Regions from separate parts of the Hydrogenophaga sp. L76 genome, predicted to be linked through region 2. Evidence: predicted binding sites of a transcription regulator. Region 2 holds the regulator's gene; each other region holds the start of a gene.
What was found. Region 2 encodes FNR, which switches genes on or off when oxygen is low (the NO sensors DNR and NnrR bind a similar motif). Its sites were predicted from a motif close to TTGATNNNNATCAA; they were not measured.
Positions count from the first base shown of each region.

Region 1: a site for FNR is predicted at 1,402-1,415, ahead of AC23D4_RS08745 (FeoA family protein). Genes of this name have one in related genera too.
Region 3: a site for FNR is predicted at 1,828-1,841, ahead of AC23D4_RS14965 (hemerythrin domain-containing protein). Genes of this name have one in related genera too.

Region 1 is NZ_CM172807.1:1,832,459-1,835,733, forward strand. Features, by position in the region: gene feoB (ferrous iron transporter B) at 1-953, opposite strand, end outside; gene AC23D4_RS08745 (FeoA family protein) at 1,015-1,401, opposite strand; gene kynB (arylformamidase) at 1,556-2,182, shown strand; gene kynU (kynureninase) at 2,205-3,275, shown strand, end outside.
Region 2 is NZ_CM172807.1:358,973-362,247, forward strand. Features, by position in the region: gene ccoG (cytochrome c oxidase accessory protein CcoG) at 1-49, shown strand, start outside; gene AC23D4_RS01675 (nitrogen fixation protein FixH) at 85-384, shown strand; gene AC23D4_RS01680 (hypothetical protein) at 480-773, shown strand; gene fnr (fumarate/nitrate reduction transcriptional regulator Fnr) at 854-1,573, opposite strand; gene hemN (oxygen-independent coproporphyrinogen III oxidase) at 1,753-3,132, shown strand.
Region 3 is NZ_CM172807.1:3,100,598-3,103,872, forward strand. Features, by position in the region: gene AC23D4_RS14960 (heavy metal translocating P-type ATPase) at 1-1,763, shown strand, start outside; gene AC23D4_RS14965 (hemerythrin domain-containing protein) at 1,927-2,523, shown strand; gene AC23D4_RS14970 (hypothetical protein) at 2,718-3,275, shown strand, end outside.

The sequences.
Region 1 (3,275 bases), 1.5 Mb from region 2:
AGGAAGGCCGCGCGCGGCAGGTAGCCCGAGTCCTCCAGCACGAAGATGAAAAAGAACAGGATCAGGATCTGCGGCAGGAACACGAGCACACCGCCCACGCCCGCGATCACGCCATCGACCAGCAGGCTGCGCAACGGGCCGTCGCTCATGCGCGTGGCCACCTGCTCGCCCACCAAACCGATGCCGGCCTCGATCGCGTCCATCGGCCAGGCCGCCCAGGCGAACACCGCCTGGAACATGAACAGCAGCAACAGCGCCAGCAAGGCCATGCCCCACAGCGGGTGCAGCGCAAAGCGGTCGATGCGGTCGCTCAGGCCCCAGCGCTTGGCGGGGGCCTGCAGGGTCAGCGCCAGCAGTTCGCGCACCCGCTGGTTGAGCGCCACCGGGTCCACCACGCCGGCGTCGGCCGCGGCAGGCAACGGCGTCGGAAGCCCCTGGGTGAACAGGGCATCCAGTTGCTCCAGCAAGGCGCGCGCGCCGTCTTTCTGCACGCTCACCGCGGACACGACCGGCATGCCCAGTTCCGCGGCCAGGGCAGCGGTGTCGATGCGCATGCCTTGCGCCTGCGCCACGTCGGCCATGTTGAGAACCAGCACCATGGGCAGTCCCAGCGCTTGGGCTTCCAGCACCAGCCGCAGGTTGAGCTGCAGGTGCGTGGCATCAACCACGCACACCAGCAGGTCGGGCCGCGCTTCGCCGTCCAGGCGCCCCTGCACCACGTCGCGCGTGACCTGCTCGTCCTGGCTCAGCGGGTCCAGGCTGTAGGTGCCGGGCAGGTCCAGCAGTTGCGCGCGCCGGCCCAACGGCGTGGTCAGCCAGCCCTGTTTGCGTTCGACGGTCACACCCGCGTAGTTGGCCACCTTCTGCCGGTGGCCGGTGAGCAGGTTGAACAGCGCGGTCTTGCCGCAGTTCGGGTTGCCGAGCAGGGCCAGCCGGGGAGCCGCGGCGCTCATTGGGAAGCCTCCGTGCTGCGCACTGCGGCGCGAGCTGGCTTGGGGCGGCCCGGCGCGGCGCTCATACTTTTACGGCCCAGCGCACCTGCAGCAACGCCGCTTCGTGGGCGCGCAAGGCGAAGGTGGACTGCCCCACGCGCACCGCGATCGGCCCGCCGCGCAGCCAGCCCCGCGACACCACCCGCACCGACTCGCCGGGCAGGAACCCGATCTCGGCCATCCGGCGCAGGGTCCTGCGGCTGTCCTCGTCGCGCGCCGGAGCAAAGACCTGCAACACGCCCGGCGTGTGCATCGGACCCTGGTGCAATGCACTCACCCGATCGGCAGGCGCCAGATCATCGTCAACAGGCAAAGGCCAGGAAACCGCTTGGGGTGTGGAGAGGGACACGGTCACATCCATGAATGAAAAGAAGTGAGCAGAGCGTAAACAAACGATATTGATTCTCATTTGCTTTAAATCAAGCTTTCACAAAAACCTGAACCGGCACAGGGCATCCGTCCGGCGGTGTAAATCCATTATTTTGTTTAGGCCTAAAATAATTTCTCTCCGTTGGAAATAACCGACACCATGGTTTTTTCACCGGTGCTACCTTCGCCGGACCATGAAAAAGCTCTGGGACATTTCCCCTCCCGTCAACGCCAGCACGCCGGTTTTCCCGGGCGATACGGCCTACGCCCAGCAGTGGGTGGCCCGCATCGAACCCGGCTGCCCGGTCAACGTGAGCGCCATCACGCTCTCGCCCCACGTGGGCGCACACGCCGACGCCCCGCTGCACTACGACCCTTCTGGCGCCGCCATCGGCGCGGTCGAGCTCGACGCCTTTCTCGGCCCCTGCCGCGTGATCCACGCCATCGGTTGCGGCCCGCTGGTGCGGCCGGAACACCTGGCGCATGCACTCGACCAGTTGCCGCCTCGCGTGCTGGTGCGCGTGTACCGGCTTCAGCCCCAAGACCGCTTTGACAACGCCCTGCCGGCTTTTGCCCCGGAAACGGTTTCACTGCTGGCCGACCGCGGCGTGAAGCTCATCGGCATCGACAGCGCCAGCATCGACCCCGCCGACAGCAAGACGCTGGAGAGCCACCAGGTGATCCGCCGCCGCGGCCTGCGCGTGCTGGAAAACCTGCTGCTCGACGACGTGCCCGAAGGCGACTACGAGCTCATCGCCCTGCCCCTGAAGCTGACCACCGCCGACGCCAGCCCGGTGCGTGCCGTGCTTCGTGAACTGTGATTTCCCCAGGAGACAAAAACCCATGACCACCCAGCAAGACTGCATCGCCCTCGACGCGCAAGACCCGCTGCGCGACCTGCGCAAGCTCTTCACCCTCCCCGAAGCCACCATCTACCTCGACGGCAACTCGCTCGGCGTGATGCCCGCCGCCGCCCCGGCCCGCGTGGCCGACGTCGTGACCCGCGAGTGGGGCACCGACCTGATCCAGAGCTGGAACAAGAACGGCTGGTTCGCCATGCCGCAGAAGGTGGGTGACAAGATCGCACGCCTGATCGGCGCCGCACCGGGCACCGTGGTCGCGACCGACAGCACCTCGGTCAACCTGTTCAAGGTGCTGAGCGCGGCGATGAACATCGTGGCCACTGACGCGCCGCAGCGCAAGCAGATCGTGAGCGAACGCAGCAACTTCCCCACCGACCTCTACATCGCCGAAGCCCTGTGCAAGCAACACGGCATGGAGCTGGTGCTGGTGGAGCCGGAAGACATGGCCGCCTCGCTCACCGCGAACGTGGCCATCCTCATGCTCACGCACGTGAACTACCGCACCGGCGCCATGCACAACATGGCCGCCGTGACCGCCGCGGCGCATGCCGAAGGCATCCTGACCGTGTGGGACCTGGCGCACAGCGCGGGCGCGGTTCCAGTCGACCTGAATCAGGCCGGGGCCGACTTCGCCGTTGGCTGCGGCTACAAATACCTCAACGGCGGCCCCGGCGCCCCCGCCTTCGTGTGGGTGAACACCCAACACGCCGACCGCTTCTGGCAACCGCTGGCCGGTTGGTGGGGCCACGCCACGCCGTTCGATTTCACGCCCGACTACCGACCCGCCCCCGGCATCACGCGCTACCAGTGCGGCACCCAGCCCATGATCAGCCTGGCCGCGCTGGAATGCGGCGTGGACACGCTGCTGGCCGCCGATGCCCAAGGTGGCATGGCCGCGCTGCGCAGCAAGTCGTTGGCGTTGACCGACCTGTTCATCCAGCTCGTCGAAGAACGCTGTGCGGGCCACGGTCTGGGTCTGGCGACGCCGCGCGAACATGCGCAGCGCGGTTCACAGGTGTGCCTCACCCGGGACGAAGGTGCCTACGCCATC
Region 2 (3,275 bases):
TTCGGGCACACGTGTCACCGAAAAAGCGGCCTTCCTGGTACCGCGCTGAGCACCACTTTCAGTCAACCCGTTTCAAGATTCCCTATGAACACCACAATACTCAAAACACCGGTCAATGAACAGCTCCCGATTCCTTGGTGGCGCGTTCCCCACATGTGGCTGGTGGTGGGGGGGCCATTGGTGGTTGTTGTGGCCGCCATCATCACGGCCGTCATTGCAGTGAAGGGCGCAGACCCGGTGCTCAACAAGGCCGACTTTGAGCGCGACCTGAAGGCGGCCCAGATGCTGGACGGACAAGCTCGTGCCGAAGCGCTGATTCAACTTCAACCGGCTCACCAGGCTCGGAACCACGCAGCCTCCCCTGTGGTGCCACCGACGAAGTAATAGCGCGTGCTGCGACTATCCCAAGCCATGGCCTGAACGACTATGCACCGGTTATGCCCGGAATCGATCACAACAACACCCGAGGAGAAACAGGAATGACGGCTCAACGATGGATGTGGATTGCGTGGCCCGCATTTTTGGTGGCGGCGGTTCTGGAGATGATCGTGTTTGCCATGATCGATCCGAGTGATCTTCACTGGTTTGGGGCTCCTCTGGAGTTGTCTCGTCCAGCGGTCTACACGCTGGCATTTTTCACCTTCTGGATCGTGGCCATGGTGTCGAGTGCACTCACCTCTTTGCTGTCCATGTCACCTTTTGAAGTGAACCGGTGTCCCGTCCCGCCGGATCAGCGGCCGCGGGATTGTGCCAAGAATGAATCTTGTTCCTGAACGCTCCTGCAGATCTCCAAAATAAAAAACCCCAGCGGAGTGTTTCCAGCTGAGGCTTCCTGTTGGGACAGATGTTGGGTTCAGTGACCGGTCGGGGGGGTCACGATCAGCTTGAGCCCTTCGGTGTTTTTGATGTGGACGTAACGCTGTTTGACCTCGATGATGCCTTCGTCCACGAACTTGGAAAAAGTGCGGCTCACCGTCTCCAGCTTCATGCCCAGGTAGCTACCAATTTCTTCGCGTGTCATGCGGAGAATCAGCTCGGACTGGGAGAAGCCGCGGGCGTGCAGGCGCTGAACCAAATTCAGCAGGAACGCCGCGAGGCGTTCTTCTGCGCGCATGCTGCCAAGCAGCAGCATGACACTGTGGTCGCGCACAATTTCGCGGCTCATGATCTTGTGCACATGGTGTTGAAGGGTGGTGAACTCTCGGGAGAGTTCCTCGACTTGATCAAACGGCATCACACAGACTTCAGCATCTTCCAGTGCGATGGCATCGCAGGAATGGCGGTCGCTCACGATGCCATCCAGGCCGATGATCTCTCCGGTCATCTGGAAGCCGGTCACTTGATCCCTGCCATCGGCCGTGGTGACACAGGTTTTGAAGAAGCCGGAACGCACCGCGTAAAGCGAGGTGAACCGGTCACCCGTACTGAAAAGTGCCGACCCGCGTTTGATGCGTCGCCGCGCCGAAATGACATTGTCGAGCTTGTCCATTTCGTCTGGGTTGAGACCCATGGGTAGACACAATTCTCGCAGGTTGCAACTCGAACAGGCGACTTTGATGCTTTGTGCGTCCATAAATTATCCGGAAATCGGTGGTGAGCTTAACGCATAGCTGGGACTTGTGTCGAGGAAATGGCCGCGTGCCAGGCCCTTCCTGGGAGCGATGGCTTGCGAACACACGGGGGCTTGATCAAGATCAAGGGAGGATCTGCGAGCCTGGTGCACATTCGGGGCTCAGCATTGGAGAACAGTTTGTGAGTCACGCCATTTCCGATGAATTGCTCAAGCGATTCGATGTTCCCGGTCCGCGGTACACGTCGTACCCGACGGCTGACCGCTTTGTGGAAGCGTTCACCGAGGGCGACTATATACAAGCGCTGGAGCAGCGCAGAGCCGGCTCGTTGGCTCTTCCGCTCAGCATCTACGTACACATTCCGTTCTGCGAGTCGGTCTGCTATTACTGCGCCTGCAACAAGGTCATCACCAAACACCACGAACGGGCGGCCGAATACCTGCGCTACCTGTCACGTGAGGTGGAGTTGCAGGTCCAGCATTTTGGGAAGGGGCACAGCGTGTCCCAGTTGCACCTGGGTGGCGGCACGCCTACCTTTCTGTCCGATGCAGAGCTTGAGGATCTCATGACGATGATCCGGCGCAACTTCAAGTTGGTGCCGGGTGGCGAGTACTCGATCGAGGTGGATCCCCGGACCGTGACCGACCAGCGGCTTCAGACCTTGGCGAGACTGGGCTTCAACCGTCTCAGTTTTGGTGTCCAGGATTTCGACCCTGCCGTTCAGAAAGCGGTGCACCGCGTGCAACCCGCTGAACAGGTGTTCGCGCTGGTGGACACTGCGCGCAAGATCGGTTTCGAGTCGGTCAACGTTGATCTGATCTACGGTCTGCCGCTGCAGACGCCCGAGTCGTTTGCACGCACGCTCGCGCAAGTGAACCAGTTGCGGCCGGACCGCATTGCGCTATACGCCTATGCGCATCTCCCGTCCCGCTTCAAGCCACAACGTCGCATCATTTCCGCCGAGTTGCCCAGTCCTGGCGACAAGCTGTCCATGTTGTCAGCATCGCTGGATGCCATGAGCGATGCCGGGTATGTTTACGTGGGCATGGACCATTTCGCCCTGCCGACGGATGCACTCGCGGTTGCCAAGCGCCAGGGCCGCCTGCATCGCAACTTTCAGGGCTACAGCACGCAGCCCGATTGTGATCTGATCGCTCTGGGGGTTTCCGCTATTGGTCGCATCGGTGCTACCTACAGCCAGAACGCCAAGACGCTGGAGGAGTACTACGATGCCCTCGATCAGGGCAGGCTGCCCATCGTGCGTGGTCTTGTGCTCACGCGCGATGATCTGCTGCGCCGTGCCGTCATCATGTCCATCATGTGTCAGGGTCAGCTGCAGTACGAATCGATCGAACTGGGGCATCTGATCGAATTCAAAAGCTACTTCGCGCGTGAACTCGAGGTGTTGGCCGGACTGGCCGAACACGGCTTGGTCACCCTGGATGACAGCGGTGTTCAGGTCACGCCGACGGGCTGGTATCTGGTCCGGGCCATTGCCATGGTGTTCGACAAGAACCTGCAGGTTGATCTGGACCGGGCCCGGTTTTCAAAGATCATCTGAACGGTCAATTCGGATACCTGGGGCGGGGCTCGGCCCGCGAGAAATGCGCACGAGTTGGCGCGTGCGCTGGAAAAAAGCATCCAATCCTTGTGGGTGCGGGTTTGACTTTGCCTTCGAAGGCCAAGACGCACACACTGCTACAG
Region 3 (3,275 bases), 1.9 Mb from region 2:
TCGACGAGCTGCTGCCGGGCGACCTGATCACCGTGCGACCGGGTGAGCGTTTTCCGGCCGATGGCACGGTGGCGCAGGGCAGCACGCAGGCCGATGAATCCATGCTCACCGGTGAAGCCATGCCGGTGGCCAAGGCGGTGGGCGATGGCGTGACGGGCGGTGCGCTCAACGGCGAGGGCGCGGTGCAGGTCAGCGTGCGCGCGGTGGGCGCGCAGAGCGTGCTGGCGCACATCATCGCGCTGGTACAGGACGCGCAGGCGGGCAAGGCGCCGGTGCAGCGTCTGGTGGACAAGGTGGCTTCGGTGTTCGTGCCGGTGGTGCTGGTGATTGCGCTGTTCACGCTGGGCGGTTGGTTGTACGTGGGCGCGCCGGGGGAAGAGGCTTTGCTGCACGCGGTGTCGGTGCTGGTGATCGCTTGCCCCTGCGCGCTCGGCTTGGCCACGCCCGCGGCGATCATGGCCGGCACGGGCGTGGCGGCGCAACACGGCATTTTGATCAAGGACGCGCAGGCGCTGGAGATCGCGCACCGGGTGGACACCGTGGCGTTCGACAAGACCGGCACGCTGACCGTCGGCCATCCGCGGCTGCGGCTGATCGAGGCCGCTGCCGGCGTGGACGAGGTGGCGGTGTTGCAGGCGGCGAGCGCGCTGCAGGCGCAGAGCGCGCACCCACTGGCGCGCGCCGTGCTGGAGGCTGCGGCCACGCGTGGACTGACGGTGGCCGCCGATGCAGCGCAGGATGTGCAGGCGGTGTCGGGCCGCGGCAGCCTGGGCACGGTGCAGGGCGCAAAGCTGGCGCTGGGCAGCCTGCGCTGGATGGACGAACTGGGCGCGGCCATGGGCCCGCTGGCGGCGCGTGCGCAGACGCTGCAGGACGAAGGTGCCACGGTGTCGGTGCTGGCGGCGCAGGGCGAGAGCAGTGCCCCCGACCCTGGCTCCGCCAGGCCCCCCGAGGGGGTGCAGCCGTACTTGGGGCGGCCCGGCGAACGGCTGATTCAATGGGCACCGCTGGCCCTGCTGGCCTTCGCCGACGAAGCCAAGCCCGGCGCGGCCGCTGCGCTGGCCGGGCTGCGGGCCCAGGGTCTGCGGCTCTTCATGGTCTCGGGCGACAACCGCGGCGCCGCGCTGGCCATGGCCCACACGCTGGGCCTGCGGGCCGACGAAGGCGAGGTGATCGCCGAGGTGCTGCCGGGCGACAAGGCGGCGGTGGTTCAGCGCCTGAAGCTGGGCGAACGCGAACCGCCGCCGGGCCTGGTGGCGCTGGCGGCGGTGGAGGGAGGCACGCCGCCCGCATTGTTGGCGAGGGAAAGCGGCGACCCCGCCGCCGGGCCGCCCCAAGGCGGGGTCAGCCCCCTCGGGGGGCAGCGACCCGCGCCAGCGGTGGAGCGTGGGGGCCTTCACACCGTGGCGATGGTCGGCGATGGCGTGAACGACGCGCCGGCGCTCGCAGCGGCCGATGTCGGCATGGCCATGAGCCACAGCCAGGGTGGCAGTTCCGACGTGGCGATGCACGCTGCGGGCATCACGCTGATGCGCGGCGACCCGATGCTGGTGGCCGCCGCGCTCGACATCTCGCGCCGCACCGTGAGCAAGATCCGGCAGAACCTGTTCTGGGCCTTCGCTTACAACGCCGCCGGCATTCCGCTGGCCGCGCTGGGTTACCTGAGCCCGGTGCTGGCGGGTGCGGCGATGGCGATGAGTTCGGTGAGCGTGGTCAGCAACGCCCTGTTGCTCAAGCGCTGGAAGCCGCCAGTGCAGCGGTGAAACGCCGTGGGGTGGGCGGCTGTGCGTCGCCTGCCGTCCGGGCGCTGCTACTTGGTGGTCAGGGTTGATTTGCGTCAATCTGGTTCGCGCCGTGTTCGGTGATAGTCTTGGGGCGAGTTAACCGACCGCTGGGTTGGTTTTGATCCCTGAGGAGACAAACACCATGAATCACGAAGCCCTGCGGGTCATCCGCGACGAACACGCCTCGCTGGCGGCGATGCTGCAATCGCTGATGCAGATGGTCCGGCGCGGTCCCGATCCCGAAGGCACCGGCCAGACCGAGCTGTTTTTTGACGTGTTGCGGGCGATGCTGTTCTACATCGACGAGTTTCCCGAGAAGCACCACCACCCCAAGGAATCGGACCTGCTGTTTCCCCGCGTGGCGCGCGTGGCGCCGCACACCATGGCCGCCATTGACCAGCTCGAGCGCGACCACATGCAGGGTGAATTGCGTGTGCGCGAACTCATGCATTTGCTGATGGCCTGGGAACTGCTGGGCGAAACCCGGCGCCAGGCGTTCGAGGACGAGGTGACCCGCTATGTGGATTTCTACCTGGAGCACATGCGGCTGGAAGAGTCGGTGATCCTGCCGGAAGCCGAAAAGAGCCTGACCGACGCCGACTGGCACGCGCTCAACGCCGCGTTCGCCACCAACCAGGACCCCCTGAACAGCCGCGTACCGCGCGACCCGCAGTTCGACCGCCTGTTCACCCGCATCGTGATGCGCGCACCCGCGCCGGTGGGCCTGGGTCAGGGCTGATCGCCGTTCTCCGGGGCGTGGTGGCGGTACAGCCACCGGTGAAACAGCGTAACGTGGTGTGCGAGGGCGGTGGTTTGACGGCTGAGGATGAACACCAGAGTGGTGTTTGCGTGACCAGGGTCAATGCCCGCCGCGGTCCGATCGGGGATGCTGGGAACTGTCCAGTACCAGTTCCCGCCAGATGCGGGCTCGCCATGTCACATCCTGTCCTGCTTCCTCGCTTCGACGAATCCCATGAGCTCTCACGGCAGTTGCACACCCTGGTGCAATGGTTTCAGCGGGTGCCCGACACCCGGGGACAGGGTGGGCACGCCGCTTTTTTCGACGTCCTGCGGGCGGGGCTGGTCGACGTCTGTGCCGCGATCCCCGAGCAGCGGCCGGGTGCCGATGCCTTGGTCATGCTGGCCGTTGCCCAACTGGAGCGCCAGCCCCTGCAAAACGATCCACTGGTCTCCGATCTGCTGCCATTGCTGCGGGCCCACGGCTTTCTGGACGGCGAGCGTCGCACCCAGCTGACGGCGACGCTGCGGCGTCTGTTGGACCGGCACCTGCGCCTGTTCTGGCAGGTGTCGGATGTGCCCGTGCTGGCCGTCGCAACGGCGCGCAGCCAGCGAGTCGCCGCGGTCGATATCAACCCACTCAACCGGTTCTGGACGCTGCGGCTGGGGCAGGTTGGCGCGGAACACTGGGCTGCGGCCAACGAGCCCGATGCCTACCCGAACCAGCGGTCAGATGGCGCTGAACCCGCCATG